Regions from separate parts of the Glutamicibacter sp. NPDC087661 genome, predicted to be linked through region 4. Evidence: riboswitches for the same ligand, from Rfam matches in the RefSeq annotation. Region 4 holds a riboswitch; each other region holds the start of a gene.

Evidence for each region. Region 4 has a riboswitch for thiamine pyrophosphate ahead of thiC (phosphomethylpyrimidine synthase ThiC). Riboswitches for the same ligand answer to the same signal wherever they lie in the genome.
Region 1: linked by a shared signal. The riboswitch ahead of thiO (glycine oxidase ThiO) and the one ahead of thiC (phosphomethylpyrimidine synthase ThiC) in region 4 are both predicted to bind thiamine pyrophosphate.
Region 2: linked by a shared signal. The riboswitch ahead of ACIOTN_RS00555 (ECF transporter S component) and the one ahead of thiC (phosphomethylpyrimidine synthase ThiC) in region 4 are both predicted to bind thiamine pyrophosphate.
Region 3: linked by a shared signal. The riboswitch ahead of thiM (hydroxyethylthiazole kinase) and the one ahead of thiC (phosphomethylpyrimidine synthase ThiC) in region 4 are both predicted to bind thiamine pyrophosphate.

Annotation. Positions count from the first base shown of each region.
Region 1 covers NZ_JBIUWE010000001.1:448,966-453,518, reverse strand. The annotation lists gene moeB (molybdopterin-synthase adenylyltransferase MoeB) at 1-318, opposite strand, end outside; gene ACIOTN_RS02200 (thiazole synthase) at 315-1,136, opposite strand; gene thiS (sulfur carrier protein ThiS) at 1,139-1,384, opposite strand; gene thiO (glycine oxidase ThiO) at 1,411-2,508, opposite strand; TPP riboswitch at 2,506-2,610, opposite strand; gene ACIOTN_RS02185 (GNAT family N-acetyltransferase) at 2,690-3,649, shown strand; gene ACIOTN_RS02180 (mechanosensitive ion channel) at 3,733-4,553, opposite strand, start outside.
Region 2 covers NZ_JBIUWE010000001.1:116,019-120,571, reverse strand. The annotation lists gene ACIOTN_RS00565 (aminodeoxychorismate lyase) at 1-348, shown strand, start outside; gene ACIOTN_RS00560 (ATP-binding cassette domain-containing protein) at 345-2,672, opposite strand; gene ACIOTN_RS00555 (ECF transporter S component) at 2,669-3,277, opposite strand; TPP riboswitch at 3,343-3,463, opposite strand; gene ACIOTN_RS00550 (DUF4235 domain-containing protein) at 3,539-3,790, shown strand; gene mnhG (monovalent cation/H(+) antiporter subunit G) at 3,847-4,251, opposite strand; gene ACIOTN_RS00540 (monovalent cation/H+ antiporter complex subunit F) at 4,251-4,517, opposite strand; gene ACIOTN_RS00535 (Na+/H+ antiporter subunit E) at 4,519-4,553, opposite strand, start outside.
Region 3 covers NZ_JBIUWE010000004.1:30,561-35,113, forward strand. The annotation lists gene ACIOTN_RS11585 (hypothetical protein) at 7-237, opposite strand; gene ACIOTN_RS11590 (hypothetical protein) at 224-1,561, shown strand; gene ACIOTN_RS11595 (GntR family transcriptional regulator) at 1,558-1,926, shown strand; TPP riboswitch at 1,961-2,055, shown strand; gene thiM (hydroxyethylthiazole kinase) at 2,045-2,839, shown strand; gene thiE (thiamine phosphate synthase) at 2,832-3,473, shown strand; gene thiD (bifunctional hydroxymethylpyrimidine kinase/phosphomethylpyrimidine kinase) at 3,470-4,553, shown strand, end outside.
Region 4 covers NZ_JBIUWE010000001.1:265,310-269,862, forward strand. The annotation lists gene ACIOTN_RS01250 (DEAD/DEAH box helicase) at 1-525, shown strand, start outside; gene thiC (phosphomethylpyrimidine synthase ThiC) at 618-2,360, opposite strand; TPP riboswitch at 2,357-2,464, opposite strand; tRNA gene ACIOTN_RS01260 (tRNA-Thr) at 2,738-2,809, opposite strand; tRNA gene ACIOTN_RS01265 (tRNA-Thr) at 3,343-3,414, shown strand; tRNA gene ACIOTN_RS01270 (tRNA-Met) at 3,462-3,538, shown strand; gene ACIOTN_RS01275 (GTP pyrophosphokinase family protein) at 3,621-4,397, opposite strand.

The DNA.
Region 1 (4,553 bases), 180 kb from region 4:
CTGCTCGTGGGCCATCCGCCGCACCGAATCCACTTTCAGGCGCCCTGCATCCTGTTGCCGGTGCATGGTTTGTCGTTGCAGATTGGACAGCTCGACGGTGTCATCGTCGATGACCCCGAGGGTGCCGATTCCCGCAGCGACCAGGTAGCTGGCAATGGGACTGCCCAGGCCCCCGGCTCCGATAACCAGCACCTTGGCGTTGGCGATGCGGCGTTGCCCTTCTTCTCCCACCCCGGGCAGGGACAAGTGCCGGGAGTAGCGCGCCAGCTCTTCCGGTTCCAGCTGCGCGCCGGGTGCTACCAGGGCTTCCCGGCTCACGAGAAGTCACCGACCAGGGTTCGCATCATGCCTTCGGCCGGCGAGGAGGCCAGTGCGGTATCGCGGCGCGGGATCCGGCCAGCGAGCCGCGCGGCGCGCCCGGCACGCACGGCATCCTTCATGGCCCTGGCCATGAGCGGCGCGTTGTGCGCCCGGGTCACCGCGCTGGCCAGCAGCACCGCGTCGCAGCCGAGCTCCATGGCCAGGGCCGCATCCGAGGCGGTGCCCACCCCGGCGTCAAGGATCACCGGTACCTGCGCGCGGGAGACGATGGTGGAAATATTGTGCGGATTCAGGATCCCCAGGCCCGAGCCGATCGGCGCTCCGGCCGGCATGATTGCCGCAACCCCGGCGTCCTGCAGGCGTTGGGCAAGTGCCGGATCATCATTGGTATAGGCGAAGACCTGGAACCCGTCGGCCACTAGTTGCTCGGTGGCCGCATGCAGTTCCAGCGGGTCCGGCAGCAGCGTGTGCTCATCGGCAATGACTTCGAGCTTGATCCAATTGGTTTCCAGAGCTTCACGGGCCAGGTGCGCGGTGAGGATCGCATCGCGGGCGGTGAAGCATCCAGCGGTGTTGGGCAGCGCAATCACGTTGTTGCGCTGCAGCAGTTCATACACGTTGCCTGCGCCGGCCGCCGAAAAGTGGCGGATGGCCACGGTGGTCAGCTCCGTTCCGGAGGCCTGCAGGGCGCTTTCCAGGGTGGTCAGCGAACTCGCTCCCCCGGTGCCGAGGATCAAGCGCGAGGACAAGGTGCGTCCGGCGATCTGGAATGGGTCGCTGTGGATGTCCAGCTCGGTGATGTTGCGCGTTTCCATGCCTAGCCTCCCTGGGCCGCGGTAACGAGTTCAATGCTGTGCCCTTCGGCCAGCAGGTAGCTATTCCAGGCGCTGCGTGGAACGACAGCGCCATTGACGGCGGCGGCAACTCCGAGCTTGCTGCCGTCAGCGGCCACCGAGTTGGCGTCCAGTTCCTTGCCGATTTGCGTGCTGATGAATTCGCGAAGGGTGGTTCCTTCGTCCAGGTTCAGTTGCCGTGAATTGAAATTGATGCCGATGCTTGTCATGGTTGCTGCTCCGTTCGGTGAGCGGTCTAGGTTGCGTTGGCAAAGCGGTGGGGATCCACAGCCTGGTGCAAGGGGTGGGATTGGTGGCCGTGGGCGAGATCCGCAGTGAGCGTTGCGCCCAGCGGAGCCAGCAGCACGCCGTGCCGGGAGTACCCGGTGCAGAGCAGCAGCCCTGGATCAAGGCGTCCAAGCAGCGGCCGGTCATCTGGCGTGGCGGGACGTGCCCGGGCCGTTGCTTCGTTCAGCGTGCAGTCGCTGATGCCGGGGACCAGCTTTCTCGCGTTGTCCAGCAGCAGGTGCATCGCGCCAATGTTCACCGCTTGTTGCCGGTCTTCACGGACGCTGGCGCCAAGGACGAGGCTGCCGTCCCTTCTCGGCACCAGATACACCTGTTCCCGGTGCACGATGCCGCGGATGGTGCGGGTGATGAGCGGCGGGCCTGCTGGTCCCTGGATCCGGAGGATGTCCCCGTAGACCGGGCGCAGCGGAAGTTCGTTCAAGCCATCGAGGGTGCCAAGACCGGTGGCCACGATGGTCTGCTCCGCTTCGAGGATTCGGCCCGATGCGGTCCGCACAGCGGTGGTCCGCTTCCCGTCGGTCACCAGTGCCTGCGCCCGTTCCTCGACCAGGTGCGGACGCAGATGCTCCAACAGGATCTTGACGATGGATCGAGGGTCGACCTGGTGGTCATCTTGGCACAGGACCGCGCCGGCAATATTGGCGGCCAAGGCTGGTTCGAGCTTGCGGGCTTGGCTGGGCAGCAGCTTCTGCGCTGACAGGCCGAGGGATATCTGCAGTTCGGCCAGCTCGTGCAGGGCTTCGCGGTCCGCAGGCTCTGCGGCGACAACGAGCGTGGAGTTCTGCAAGTAGTCCGGGCGTTGCCCGGTGGCCGATTCGATGCGCTCGATGAACTGCGGATAGGCGGCATTCGAGGCGGCAAGCAGCTGGTGCAACGGGCCATTGCCCCAGACCGTTTCAGCTACCGGGGCCAGCATTCCTGCTGCCGCGTAGCTTGCACCTTGGCCGGGTGCCGGATCGATGAGGGTGACGGTGTGTGCGCGTGATTCCAGCTCGAACGCGACGGCCAGGCCGATTATCCCGGCGCCAACAATGTTGACATGCACAAGGGCACGCTTCCTTCCTACGGCGGCATGACCCGCATCAGGTGTAGCGGTCGGCTCGGTGCCCTCTCAGCCTGGTCGATTCAGGCTCCCGCGGATTACAGCGATTATAAGCATGATGCAGCTCATAAAGTCGAACTTCACTGAACGCAGTTCCGTCATCTTCTGTGATGTACTTGCTGACATGGCATTCCATGACTTCCCTATCGTGCTTTCCCAAGGTTCTGCGCTATCCAGCACCATCATCTCGTTGGAGCAAGAACTCTTGGAATCCAGCCAACGCCATAGCCAGGAGCAATTGCAGCGGCGCTTGCATCCTCGGTTCGCCGAGGTGGGAGCCAGCGGGCGAGTCTATGATCGCGAGGCCATCATTGCCCAGCTGGCCCAGGAGCCGGCACGGGATGCCGGGGCGTTGAAAGTCGAAAGCCCGGTGGCTCTCCAGCTTTCAGACCAGCTGGTGCTGCTGCGCTGGAAGCTGCTCTCCGGTTCCCCCAGCGAACGCAGTTCACTGTGGATCCATGAGCAGGGCCGCTGGCAGCAGCTCTTCCACCAGGGCACGGCCGCCGCTCATCCGCAGCCATCTGCAGGACCGAAGGAAACCGTGCATGCCGACGGTGAATTCTCGGTGCGCCGGCTGCGCCTTTCGGATGCCGAAGCGGTCTTCGAGGCATTCTCCTCGAACCCCGACATGTTGCGCCAAGGCGACGCGGATTCCCCGCAAAAGGCTGAGTCGTATGTGCGCGCACTGCTGGAGGCCGGGGAACGCCAGCAGGCGATGGCCGTCGCATATCGGGATCGGCTGGTGGGACTGGTGTGCGGTACGGTCGACCCGGCCAATCGGAACGCGTGGATTTGGTATTGGATGAACCAGAATTACCGGGGCCGGTCGCTGGCCACCCGCGCCGTGGCAACCTTGGTGGATTACCTGTTCGACGAGCTGGGACTGTACCGCTTGGAGCTGGGCTTGCGGGCAAATAATCCCGGGTCGAAGCATGTGGCAGAAAGCAACGGCTTCCTGCACGAAGGTGTCGAGCGGGGCAAATTCCTGGTTGCCGGAGAACGCATCGATGTGCACACCTACGCGCGGTTGCGTACCGATGGCGGCTCTGCGGTCATGCCCTTGCCGTGGGGCACGCAGCAGTAGCTTGGCGGGCATCAAAAAAGTCGCGGAATCCGGTTTTGGATTCCACGACTTCTTATCTGTCCCTCAGGTTTTGTGATGCGTGGTTAGATGCCTGGGTTCGATGCCGGTGGCGTCGAGTCCGGGCCATTGGTGGCCTGTTGGGCCTCCATCTTTTTCAGCGTGCGGGCCGCAGCATCACGACCGCCGAGGCCAAAGGCCAGAGCCGCTGCCAATGCTGCGCCAATGACGATTGCGCCGAAGGCCATGTTGATGATCGAATCGGCGATACCCATGTACTTCAGGCCCATCGCCACGAACAGCGCAATTGCCGTGTAGCGGATGATCTTCGAAGCAGTAGTGTCACCCAAGAAGCGGCCAATCACATTGGCGATGACGAAACCTGCGGCGATAATTGCTGCGCCGAAGAGGATCTTGCCGCCCAAGGCCAGGATCTCATTGAGGATATTGGTGATCGCTGGGAAGTTCAGCATCTGGGCCGCCATCACACCGAAGAACAGCACGATAGCAATCTTGACGATGCCAGCGATGATTCCCGAAGCGCTCTTGCCCTCGGGAACTACGCCCCACTGGGCAACAACAGTGTCGGTACCCACGCCGTGGAGGGTGGATTCAAGTAGCTGCCCGACGAACTTGGCAATCAGGATACCCACGGCCAAGAGCGCCAAGGCCATGATGACCTGCGGGATTGCGGTGAAGACCAGCTGCAGCATCTGCTGGGCAGGTACCGAAATTGCCGCGATGCCCAGAACCTGCAGGGCTGATATTGCGACGACTAGCAGGATCAAGGCGAAGACGATGTTGGCAATGATGTCAACGATCTTCGCTTGGGATTCGCGAGACTGAACTTCATCTACTGGTTCGTTGCCTGGGGTGACCTTGCGGACCAGTCCGCTAAAATCGACAG
Region 2 (4,553 bases), 150 kb from region 4:
CATGATGTCATTTTCACCTCCGCCGACGGGATCATCCTGGAAGCTCCGACCTCGACCGTGCTGGTAGCCCAGCGCGATGGCGAGACCAAGCGGCTGCTGACCCCGATGCTTGAAACCGGCATCCTGCCAGGCACCACGCAAAGCGCCATTTTCGACGCCGCGGCCCAGGATGGCTGGGAGCTGGGCTACGGCCCGTTGCGCCCGGAAGACCTGTACCAGGCCGATGGCGTGTGGCTGGTTTCCTCCATCCGCCTGCTGACCCCGGTGCGCACCATCGATGCCAAGCCGTTGCGCCTGGACGCTGAGCTCCATGAAGAGCTCAGCGCCCTGAGCGAAGCAATCCGCTAGGACCACACCAAGTTGTAGGTCCCTGCCAGCACGGCCGCAGCCATTGCGGCCGTGCCAAACAGGATCCCCGTGGCCAGCACCATGCCATCACGCCAGGTGAAGGTGGCCGTGCGAATCCATGTGCGCTTGGCCGTGCCAAACCCCTTGGCCTCCATCGTGGTGGCCAACCGTCCGGCGCGGCGAATCGCTTGCACCAGCAAGGCCAGCACCTGGCCGAGGGTTGCCTTGATGCGTTGGCCCACGGTGCCGAAGTTCCCGACACCGCGAGCGCGCCGGGCCAGCGTGAGCGTGGTGAATTCTTCCACCATCAACCCGAGTAGGCGCATGCCGGCCAAGGCCCCGAGCACAAACCGGTGGGGTACCTTCAGCTGCTGAGACAGCGCCCCGCCCAAATCGCTTGGATTCGTGGTGGCCAGCAGCAAGATGCACGGGATGGCCAGCGCGAAAGCGCGCAGTCCGGTGGCAATGCCCCCGGCCACCGATCCCTCGGTGATGCTGAAGGCGCCGAATTGGGCGTAGACCATGCCGCTATCCTGGCCCACCAAGGCGATGCCCCACGCCGCAAGGATTCCGGCAATCAGCAGTGGCCACGCGCGCTTGAGGAATTTCAGCGGGCTCAGCCCTGCCAGGGGGAAGAACACCACGGTCGCCACGATCACCACCAGCGCCGAAACCCAATCCAAGGTGGTGATCAACGGCAGTGTTGCCGCAGCCACCGCACCGAGCTTGGCCAGCGGATTGATCTTCGCCAACCAGCTATGCCCTACCGGCGCATCAAGCACCGGCCCCTGTCGCGGGGTACCAGCTTCCGGGGTGCCGGCAGTGAGCACCAGGTCCCTTGCTTTGAGCACCGAGGCAAAGTGATCGTCGTGGGTCACAGCAATGATCGCGGTGCCCTGCTGCAATTCCTCAACCAGCAGCCCGGCCAGTTCCCTCCACGTATTCGCATCCTGCCCGAAGGTCGGTTCGTCGAGGATCAGCACCTGGGGGGATGCGGCCAGAACAGTGGCCACGGACAAGCGCCGCTTCTCGCCCCCGGAGAGAGTGAACGGGTTCGCGTCTGCCAAATGCGCCAGGCCCAAGCGTTCCAGCAACGCGTCCACGCGCGCTTGGACCTGGGCCGGCTCGTATTTCGGCGCATCGGCGCTGCTGGCCTGCGCGCGGCTGGGAGCGAAAGCCAGCTCTTCCCGAACGCTCTGGGTCACGAATTGGTGTTCGGGTTCCTGGAACACCGAACCGATCCGCCCAATCAATGCACCGGCCTTCCAGGCAAACGGGGAGTTGCCCAGACCGTCGGCCAGTTGCGCGGTGGCCGCCAACCCGCCGTCGGCCGGGACGAGCAATCCGCCCAAGGTCAAGGCCAGCGTCGACTTTCCAGCGCCATTCTCGCCGCGAATCACCGTCGCGGTGCCCGCTTGCACATTCACGTCCACCGCTTGGGTGCGCGGTGCCGTGGCGGTGCGGGCGGATACCAGCTGCTGCGCTTCCAGCAGCGTGGCACCGGCACCGTTCGTTGCCCGGGCCACCTGCGGGAAGTAGCCTGGAATCCACAGCCCGGCAGTAGCCAGCTCCTCGCGCACCGTTTCATCGGTGTACAGCTGCTGCGGGTCCAGATCGTGCGCGACTCCCCCACCGGGCTGCAGCACGATAACCCGGTCCACATGCTGCGCCCAGGCTTCAATCCGGTGTTCCACGACGACCAGCGTGGCACCGGAAAGCCGGGCGGCGTTCAGCACCGCATCGCGCAAGAGCTCAATGCTCTGCGGGTCCACATTGGCAGTCGGTTCATCGAGCAGCATGACGCTGGGTTCCATGGCCAGAATGCCGGCCAAGGCCAACCGCTGTTTCTGTCCGCCGGAAAGTTGCTGGGTGCGGTGCTCGAAGGACAGCGCACCCAGACCCACAGCGTCCAGCACTTCGGGGATCCGCTGGCGGATCAGTTCGGGATCCATTCCGAGGTTCTCGGCGCCAAAGGCCACGTCATCGGCGACCCTGCTTTGCACTACCTGGGTTTCCGGGTCTTGCTGCATCAAGCCCACCGGGTGGCTCCGGATGAAGGCATCGCTGCCATCTATGAGCAGCCGGCCAGCGACCTGATCGTCCTCATCCGCTTCCAGCAACCCGGCCATCGCGTGCAGCAAGGTTGACTTGCCGGCGCCCGATGGACCGACCAGCAGCACCTTCTCACCGGCGTGGATCACAAGGTCCAGTCCCGAGATGGCAGGATTCTTCCTCTCGGAGTGCTGCCAGCCGAACCCCGTTGCGGTGATGGCGGCACCGCGCTGTGTCAGCGAGGCTGCGCCGGAATTGGCAAAGGAACTCATTTTGCGCTTTCCAGGTGCGCACGCCGGCTCGGCAGGGCGCTCAATGCACCGGTCTTCGCCAGTCCACGCGTGGCCAACCAGGACAGCAGCCCTGCGACGACTACGCCGGAAATGCCGGTGGCGATCACGTGGAAGATCTTCATTCCGGCGGTGTACTCAACGTAGTAGGCCAGGATGTAGGCCTCGGAAATGCCGGCGAACAAGCCGGCGAACAAGCCTGCCAGCAGCGCCACGCCCAGGTTCCACTTGCGGTAGCGGAATGCTGCGAAGACCAGCTCTGCACCCAGGCCCTGGACCAGGCCGGACATCAGTACGGTCAAGCCGTAGTGCGAGCCGAGCAGCGCTTCAACCACAGCGGCCAGCAGCTCGCAGTAGATTGCGGCGCCTGGCTTGCGGATGATCAGTGCGCCGAGCACCGCCGGGAAGAGCCACATGCCGGTGAGCAACGCGGTGGCTGGCGGGAAAGCCGCAAAGGCGAGCGAGAACAGGCCATAGCCGGCACTCCACGCCCAGAAAATGACCCCTGAAGCGACGGCGATCACCGAGGCGACGACGATATCAACTACACGCCAGCCGGTCCGCTGCTTCGAAACTGTTTCGTTCATTGCTGGTCCTCCTGTGGAAAGGAGGGGAGATGGACGGAATGAGGGCATACTGCCGCGCCTATCCGCATCCGAGATGCTCGACTTCCTTCGCCGGTACTAGCCGGGGCAGGTTCGAGGGTCTGCGATCTATCGCACTCTCAGCGTCTTGCGACTTTTTAAAAGTCTGACGCTCCCCTGTCGGAATAATTACTGCTCCCCCACCATACCGCAGGTATGCTGGGCAGAGGAACGATATGTCAAGAGCTTGATCGCGAGGAAAAAATGGATAAAGTGCAGAAACTTGCCACTACCGGTATCACCGTTGGCGCTGGCATGCTCGGCGGCAAGCTGGTTGATTTCCTTTGGTTGAAGGCAACCGGCAGCAAAGCACCACGCAAGGGCACTGAGGAAGCAGCGGAAGCTTCTTTCCGCCGTGCCTTAGGCTTCGCAGTCGTTTCGGCCCTGGTCGCAGCAATCCTGCAGACGGTGGCTGACCGCAGCGCCAACAAGGTTGTTGCCAAGTTCACCAAGTAAGCTTCGGCGTTGAGCCAAAAGCGGGAGCCGCCCAGAGGGGCGGCTCCCGCTTTTTCTCAATCTTGTTCGTCTGGCGATCCGGTCTTGGAAACCGGGGTGGTTCCGGTCGGCGGTGTTCCGTTGACCTTGTTGACCACGTGGCTCAGCTCATCGGAGAACAGGGTTTCCTTGGCAGCGTGCTTGGTCCGGTAGCCGGAACGGCCAATCATGTGGGCCGAAACCGGTGCGGTCAATAGCTGCATTCCCCAGGCCAGCACGAGTACCGGGACCACAGCCCAGCTGCGCAGGTAAATGGCCAGTCCAGCGAAAATCAGCAGGAAGCCGAGTACCTGCGGTTTGGTCGCTGCATGCATGCGGGTGAGCATGTCCGGGAAGGTCAGCAAGCCGATACCTGCGATCAATGACATCAGGCAGCCAAGGATCAGCAGGACGGCAACGAGGACATCGAGGAAGATTTCCATTAGGCGTTCCTCTGATCCGAAACGAAGCGCGAGACGGTCACCGAACCGATGAACCCGAGCATGCAGGCGGCCACGACGAACAGCAAGTAGTCGGTGTGCTTGTGCAGCACCATTTCCAGGCACAGCGCGGCGGAGATGATCAGCAGCATCACGTCCAGGGCCAGCACCCGGTCAAGGATTGACGGCCCCTTGGCAACACGGACCAGGCAGGCGACAGCACCGAGCCCGAGCATGATGCCGCAGATCCAAATGACGATATCCAGCATGTTACCCCTTCCTCGCATCAAAGTTCGGTCCGCATT
Region 3 (4,553 bases), on a different contig from region 4:
TATGTATCAAATAGTTGATACATTGATTTCCATGAACCAGTTCTCGGCGAGCGCCATATCCATCGCTTTCGTTGCCGCAATCATCTGCGTTTGGTTGCGTTCGGTGGCGCACAGGCGTGGAACACCAGCTATCGACCGGGCCCGATCCCACTCGTTCTGGTGCGCATTGATCGCATTCTTTGCTTCAACCTCATGGGATTTGTCCGAGACCTGGCGCGTTTCAATGACCGAGCCCAATTCAGGTTCGGCTCTCGCTGAAGCACTCACTCCGGGGATCTGGGTTCTTCTGGTTTACCTCATCGGCTTGTTCACTTGGCCCAAGGAACTCCAGCCAGTGCGCACCGCTTCATTAGAGGCCCGCAGCCTGACAACTCCATTTCCCAAGGCCCTAGGGGCTTTCGTTGGGCTTTTGCTGCTGATCGCGGTCGGCTCCCTGTGGCCGGCGTCCAAAGTCGAAGGGCTCGTTGGCGTTCCGGCCTCGGAATTCACGACCTTTGATTTTGACGGCATCTATTCATACACGTCGGAGGGTCCGTATGATGGGCGGTTGCCGGGCACACAGATGCTCCCGGTATTCATCGTGGCCCTGGCAGGGATCATCGTGGCCGCGGCTGTGATTACCGTAGTTATCCTGAAAAGACCTGCCTTGGCCGGCATCTCGGCCGAAGACAACCAAGCGTTGCGCACGGTCTGGCTCAACCGCTTGATGCGCAATATCGGCATCGTCTTGCTGGCCTTCACCGTGTCGGTGGTCAATTACTCGCAGGCTAATTCGCCGGATGGACAGTACGAGTTCGTTAGCTATGGCGCCCTTGCGGTCGCCCTCACGTTGCTCTTCTGGGGACCGCGCTCTACATTCTCAGCTCAATCCACCACCAGGGAACGGACCGCCTTCTCGCGTTTGCGTGATCAACTATTCACCTTGCAATACGTAACTGCAGCACTCACCTTGCTCAGCGTTGCAATCGGCTGGTCATTCTTGCCACTGGATGACGAGCTCCAGATGCCTACCAATGAGCGAACTACGTGGATCTTAATGATCTTTGCCGGTGCGGCTTTGAGCTATGCCGTTCTCAATGCGCTTTATCTCAGCTACGTCAGCACGGTGGCCCGGCAGGCGTCTGCAGCACCCAAGTACCACGCGCCCCTGCCCTTGTGGTCCTACATCGCCGCTGGCTTGCTGTTTGCCACCAGCACCTATTTTCTGCTCGATCCGCCGCTGGACTATTTGTGGGGCTTCGTGCCTCCAGGCAAGACAATGGTTGCAGGCTTGATCCTGCTGTTGCTGGCAACCCATCTTGGATTCGTCTGGTTCTCCCGCCGGGCAATTATTCCCTGGGCTGTCTCGTCGGCCGAAGAAATCTGGTACCGCAAGGTCCTGGAACTGCGTTCAATGCGTGTTAACACCAGTGCAGTGGTAGCCATGCTGCTCATTGGCTACGGATTCCCGGCCGGGCTGGGACTCTTTGCATTGCTCATCTTCGTTGTCCCAGCAGTCATTTTCCTAGAGCGCCCCGGTAGCGCCTTCGTGCGGGAACATCAGCCGGCAGCTACTTCATGAGCACGCAGATCAGTGTTGACCTCCAAGCAGCTACCCCGCCCTATGAGCAGATCCGCTCGCAGATTGCTTCACTGATCTCCTTGGGAGATCTGCCCTCGGGGAGCAAGCTGCCTACTGTGCGTGCGCTGGCCACGGACCTCGGCGTCGCTGCCGGTACAGTGGCGCGCGCCTACAAGGAGCTGGAAGCCGAAGAGCTGATCACCTCCCGGCGCCGTGCCGGCACAGTAGTCAACGAGCGGCCGCAGCCGGTGGATACCAGTGAAGATCTCCTGGCCGCCGTGGATCACCTCTGGGCGCTGGCGGCCGCGCAGAAGGTGGATGCGGCCACGCTCAAGGCCTTGGTGGCGCGGCGCGAGCGTAAGTAACTTGTCCTCGGAACCGGTTGTGCGTACGCTCTATGGCAGTGACACGGGGTGTCGGATCAACCGACTGAGATAAGACCCGTAGAACCTGATCTAGTTCACGCTAGCGGAGGGATGTCGCATGGCTTTGCATGCAGTTGCCCAAAAATACCGGCAACAATCACCTTTGGTTTTTTGCCTGACCAATACCGTCGTATCCAATTTCACCGCCAATGTCTTGCTGGCATCCGGGGCTTCCCCGGCCATGACGGATCTGCCCGGAGAGGCCGGCCCATTCGCGCAGGCAGCTTCAGCCGTATTGGTGAATTTGGGAACTCCAAGCACTGAACAGCTGACCGCCATGGAAGAAGCTGTGCAGTCGGCGAGCGCTGCAGGCACCCCCTGGGTCCTGGATCCAGTGGCAGTGGGAGCGCTTCCGGTGCGCACGGAGTTTGCCCGGCGCATTGTCCGGCAACGCCCGACCCTGATTCGCGGCAACGCCTCGGAAATCCTGGCCCTGGCCGGCCGGCAATCTGCTTCGCGCGGTGTCGATGCCTTGGATGAGGTTTCTGCCGCCTTGGCGGCGGGACGCGAACTGGCCACGGAACACGACTGCGTAGTGGCCATTTCCGGCCAGGCTGACGCCATCATCGACGCCACGCGTACCGTCTTGGTGCATACCAACGGAATTGGCTTGACCCGGATGACAGGTGGCGGCTGCGCCTTGGGCGCGGTCTGCGCCGGGATGGTTGCGGTCCACGATGACCCGTTCGAGGCCACCATCGCAGCCCACGGTTTCTATGGCCTGGCCGCGGAAAAGGCCCTGGCTGGCAGCTCCGGTCCGGGCAGCTTCGCAGTTGCCTTCCTTGATGCGCTGTCGGCTGCCGATCCCGGGGAACTGAAGACTTTGAAGTACGAGGAATTGAACCATGCATAATTACGGCGCTTATCTAGTAGCCAACACTGCCAGCTGCACCCCACGCAGCACCCTGGAAGTTATCGAGGGCGCCGTCGCCGGAGGGATCGGGTGGATCCAGCTGCGCGCCAAGGATGAAAGCGCCCGGGAATTCTTCGAGCTGGCCTGCGCGGCTGCCAAGCTCACCGAGGGCAAAGCCCAGTTGCTGATCAATGACCGCATTGACGTCTACCTCGCGGCACGGGCTGCTGGCGCAGCAGTGAACGGCATCCATATCGGGCAAAAAGATGTGCCGGTACAGTTGGCTCGCCAGATCATCGGCGAGGGCATCATCGGCTTGAGTGCTTCCAGCGATGAGCAATTGGCCCAGGCGAACAAGGACGCCTCGGTGATCGACTACCTCGGTGTAGGAGCCATCCGCGCCACTCCGACGAAAAAAGACCATCCTGCTCCCCTGGGGCTGGACGGCTTTGCGCGAGCCGCTGCCTTGGCCAAGCTGCCCTGCGTAGCGATCGGCGCAATTACCCAAGACGATGCCGCCGCGATCCGCGCCGGCGGCGGCGCAGGCCTGGCCGTGGTCCGCGCCATCTGCAATGCCGAAGATCCGCAACTTGCCAGCGCGCAGCTGGTCGCAGCCTGGGAGGCCTCGAAATGAACATCCTATCCATCGCAGGCTCCGATCCTTCCGGCGGCGCCGGAATCCAAGCGGATCTGAAGGCCATTGCCGCCAACGGCGGCTACGGAATGTGCGTGATCACCGCTTTGACTGCGCAAAACACCCATGGGGTATCCGGAGTTCAGGCGATCAGCGGCGATTTCGTCCTCGCGCAGCTCGAAGCCGTGAGTACAGATATCCGCATCGATGCGATCAAGATCGGGATGCTGGCCAACGCCGAGGTGATCCGCGCAGTCACCAGCTGGCTGGAAACTGTTGACGCCCCCGTCGTGCTGGACCCGGTCATGGTGGCGACCAGCGGGGATCGCCTGCTCGACGACGAATCGGCCCTTGATTCACTGCTGGATCGCGCCACGGTGATTACCCCGAACCTGCTGGAGCTGGCCAGCTTGCTGCGCGAGCCTGTGGCCCCTTCCTGGGACGAAGCCCTGCGCCAGGCCCAGCGGCTGGCTGCCAAGCACGGCACGCTGGTGCTGGCCAAGGGCGGGCACCTGGCCGGGGCGGATTGCCCCGATGCCCTGGTGTCGGCGGGCGGGGTGCAGCTGGAGCTGCACGGACCGCGCCATGCCACCAGGAACACCCACGGCACCGGCTGCACCCTTTCCAGCACTCTGGCTACCCGCTTCGCTGCCACTGGAGATTGGATCGCCGCGTTGGAGCAGTCCAAGTCCTACCTCTCCAAGGCCATCGCAGCGGCCGACCAATTGCAGGTGGGCAGCGGCCACGGCCCGGTCAACCACTTCATCGACTTCTTCGGCACGGCAGATCCCATGGGCGACTGGTGGCAGAAGATCCAGCCGATCCGCGAGGAAATCGACCAGCTGGATTTCATCACCCGGCTATCCGAGGGCACCTTGGACCGGGATGACTTCCACTACTACATCGCCCAGGATGCGCTGTATCTGCTGCGTTACGCCAAGGTGCTTTCGCTAGCCAGCTCGATGGCGCCGGATCTCGGTGCACAGCGTTTCTGGTCGCGTGGCGCCAACGGCATCCTCGATGGCGAGCTGCAGCTGCACGGCAGCTACCTGGATGAGTTCGCTGATACGCCCAGCGCCA
Region 4 (4,553 bases):
CGCATGGATCGCCCAGAGCGCGGCGAGCGTGGCGACCGCGGTGACCGTGGCGATCGCGGTCCACGTGCCCGCAAGACCGCTGCCGAGGGCAACGCCATGTACCGTCTGGCCGTTGGCCGCCGCAACCGCGTGCAGCCGGGCTCGATCGTTGGCGCACTGGCCAACGAGGGTGGCTTCGATTCTTCGGAAATCGGCGGCATCGAGATCCGTTCGGACCACACCCTGGTCGAGTTGCCAGCAGAGCTGAGCAAGGACCAGTGGCGTGCACTGTCCAAGACCCGCATCGGCGGCGAGGCCATCGAGCTTGAGCTCGACAATGGCCGCAGCCCACGTCGCGACGACGAAGGCGACCGCGGTGGCTTCCGTGGCGGCCGTGGTGGCGGCTTCGGCGGCGGACGCAGCGGCGGACGTGGCGGTTTCGGTGGCGGACGCAGTGGCGGACGTGGCGGTTTCGGTGGCGGCGGACGCGGCGGCAAGGATCGCTTCAGCGATTCGGGCCGTAGCGGTGGACGTCGCGACTACTAAGCCAGTCGCACGCAGCTGAACAGCATTGAATAACGCCCTTGGGGCAAGCCGAAAGCTTGCCCCAAGGGCGTTTTTCGTGCGCCGCAGGCTATTTACGGAGCAGGAGTTCCCACCGGGATCCCGTCCCCGAGATAGACCGTGCCGCCGCTTTCAAGGAACTGCCTGCTTTTCTGCGCCATCCCGGCCAATGCGGCCTGCGCCTCGGCCGAGCCGTACTCGTCGCGGATATCCTGGGAGATGCGCATGGAGCAGAACTTCGGCCCGCACATGGAGCAGAAGTGGGCGGTCTTGGCCGGCTCGGCCGGCAAGGTCTCATCATGGAATTCCTGTGCGGTGACCGGGTCAAGGGACAACGCGAACTGGTCATTCCAGCGGAATTCGAAGCGCGCCTTGCTCAGCGCATCATCCCGCGCTGTGGCACCCGGGTGGCCCTTGGCCAGATCGGCGGCGTGCGCAGCGATCTTGTAGGTGATCACCCCGGTCTTCACATCATCCCGGTTGGGCAGTCCCAGATGCTCCTTGGGGGTGACGTAGCAGAGCATCGCGGTCCCGTACCGTGCGATCTCCGTGGCGCCAATGGCGCTGGTGATGTGGTCGTAGCCCGGGGCGATGTCGGTGACCAGCGGGCCCAGGGTATAGAACGGCGCCCCGTCGCACAGCTGCTGCTGGCGTTCCACATTCTCGCGCACCAGATGGAACGGGATATGCCCCGGGCCTTCGACCATCACCTGCACATCGTACTTCCAGGCGCGCTTGGTCAGCTCGGCCAGGGTGTCCAGCTCGGCGAACTGGGCGGCGTCGTTCGCATCTGCGATGGAGCCCGGGCGCAGCCCGTCGCCCAGCGAGAAGGCCACGTCGTACTGCGCGAAGATCTCGCACAGCTGATCGAAGTGGGTGTACAGGAAATTCTCCTGGTGGTGCGCCAAGCACCAGCCGGCCATGATGGACCCGCCACGCGAGACCATGCCGGTGACCCGGTTGGCGGTCAGCGGGATGTAGCGCAGCAGCACCCCGGCGTGGATGGTCATGTAGTCCACGCCCTGCTCGCACTGCTCAATGACGGTGTCGCGGAAGATCTCCCAGGTCAGTTCGTTGGCTTCGCCGTTGACCTTCTCCAACGCCTGGTAGATCGGCACGGTGCCGATGGGGACCGGGGAGTTGCGGATGATCCACTCGCGGGTGGTGTGGATGTCATCTCCGGTGGACAGGTCCATTACCGTGTCCGCGCCCCATTTGGCCGCCCACTGGAGCTTGGAGACTTCTTCTGCGATGGAGCTGGTCACCGCCGAGTTGCCGATATTCGCATTGATCTTGACCAGGAACGCCTTGCCGATGATCATCGGCTCGGATTCCGGGTGGTTGATGTTCGCCGGGATGATGGCTCGCCCGGCCGCGAGCTCGCTGCGCACCAGCTCGACATCGCATTCCTCGCGCAGGGCCACATAGCGCATTTCCGGGGTGATGATCCCGGCACGCGCATAGTGCATCTGCGTCACGCGGGCTCCGCCAACGGCCCGCAGTGGCGGGGCTGAGCGTCCGGCCCATTCCGCGCTGGCCGTGCCGCGGCGGACCGCTGAGCGTCCGTCGTCGTGCAGGTTGCGTTCGCGGCCTGCATAGGTTTCCACGTCCCCGCGTTCCAGGATCCACCGCTCGCGGAAGGGTTGCAGGCCTTGGGTGGGCTCGCTTCCCGGTCCGCTGGTGCGATATACCGCCAGCGGCTCGTTGGGCTGTCCATTGGGGGAGTCTGCCAATTGGATCTGCGTGACGGGAACAGAAATTCCCGCAGATTCACGGTAGGCAAGGGTGTGGGCAGGGTGCTGTTCAATTTGTTCCACTGGGGAAACTCACTTCCTTCGCCGGCATTACCCGGACAGGTTCAACGGTCGCGGACGGCGATAGCCCGATCTCAGCCCTTGCCAGGGCACCCGTGTGGTCGCGAACAACTTAGCACGCTTGCGAGGAGAAAACGCAAACCCAGTGGTCAGGGCCTGACATCAAGGAAGTGGGAAGGGCCGGCTGTGGCGGGCCAGGATGCTTTTCATTGGCCGGAGACTCTTGCCGGGGGCACCTGGAATCCGGGGCGCAAGACGCGGCCGATAGCCGGTGCTGCAGCTTGGGGTGCGCCTTGGGCCATGCTCGCAGTGGCTACACGGCATCTGCGGGATAAACGAAAAGAGAGGCAATCTGGAACCAGATTGCCTCTCTTATTTCGAGCCCCCTGCCGGAATCGATCCGGCGACCTCGTTCTTACCAAGAACGCGCTCTACCACTGAGCTAAGGGGGCAACAGGTAAATACTTTACACAGGTTTTTGAGGTTTGCAAAATCCGTCGGGAATTTGTTGCTGAGGTCACAATATTCCTACTCAAGACCGGAATGGGCGGCAAGGAGCTGTTGCCTTCCTGGCGGTTTCCAGCACCCCGGTTCACGGCCCGGGATCCAGCTGCCGGGCACCGGAGCCGTGCCTGGGCGCCTAGGTGGATCGGGTGTTGCCCAAGTGCCGCTCGGTCAGGGGTTCTGGAGTGGGAAAGGGTGTCAGCGTTCCGAAGTTCCAAGCGGGGTAATTCGATGCTTGGCCACCGGGGATGATCCGCGGGATTCTATCCTGCGCGTCATGGCAAATCCGCGATTGACCGCGAGGAGCACTCTCGTGAGCATCGTCACCAGGGCACTTTTTGTCCCACCCTTCGTCCCCGGGGTAGCGAGTAAGAGGATAAATAGTCATTGACTAGTGGTTTTACAGAATTCTCCTGGTCTTTTCCGGGGTGATCCGCCGATTTTTCTTTGCCGGGAAATCCGTGTAGAGTATTTACTCGTTGCCCCCTTAGCTCAGTGGTAGAGCGCGTTCTTGGTAAGAACGAGGTCGCCGGATCGATTCCGGCAGGGGGCTCTGAGTGAGAAGCATTCTTGGCTTCTACTGGATTGCTTCTCACTTGTGGCGGCGTAGCTCAGCTGGTTAGAGCGCACGACTCATAATCGTGAGGTCCCGGGATCGAGTCCCGGCGCCGCTACCAAATCAAAGATCCTCGGCCTCGGCCGAGGATCTTTTTTGGTTTCCGGCCCCGAAGCAGCATTGTCCTTCGAGGGCATGAACGGCTAGTGATCCAAGTCCTTCTCCTGGTTCCCGTCCTTGGCTTGCTGAGCCAGCGACAGCAGCCCCTGGATCGCTGTCGTATCGAAATCCGCCTCTTGGCTCGGTGCCTGATTGGCATCATGGCCGTGGACTTCGGTATGCAAGCGCTGCATCTGCATGTCGAGTTTCGTCGCCATGGCCGCCGCGTCGGCAAGCTCTTGCACTAGATGTTCTGGAACTTCGCCCTCGTACTTGTAGAAGATCTTATGTTCCAGGCTTGCCCAGAAATCCTGGGCAATGGTACGGATCTGCAGCTCCACCACGACATCGACCGGGCCATCGGATAAGTAGACCGGGATCTGCACGATCGCATGGACACTTTTATAGCCGTTGGGCTTCGGGTTCTTGATGTAGTCCTTGATTTGGAGGACCTTCAGGTCATTCTGCGAGGTTAGCGTGTTCAGAACCTTGTAGATGTCCTTGACGAAACTGCAGGTAATGCGCACGCCGGCAATGTCGCTGATGTTCTCGCGAATGGCAGGCAGGGACGGGGAGATGTTCCGGCGGGAGACCTTGCGCATGATGCTCTCCGGAGTTTTCACCCGGGAAGTGACGTGCTCAATTGGATTGTAATTGTGCAAATACAAGAACTCTTCACGCAAGATCGAGACCTTGGTCAGCACCTCGTCCACCGCAAACTGGTACTCCATCATGAAACGCTGGAAATCATGGCGGAAAGCCTGCGTCAATCGCTGCAGCTCGGCCGGCGAAGGGGCGGTCTCGGCAGCTGCGATGGCCACTGCACGAGTCTTGTCATCAAATGGGACAGAAATCCTGGATCACCTCAGCAGATTATGGCCCGGCCCGCGGTACGGTTCCGGTGCAGTTCCAGCCTAAGGGCTTCTCCTAGGAATTAGGCCAGAACGAATCGGGAATTCGTCCAGCAAACTTTCGGG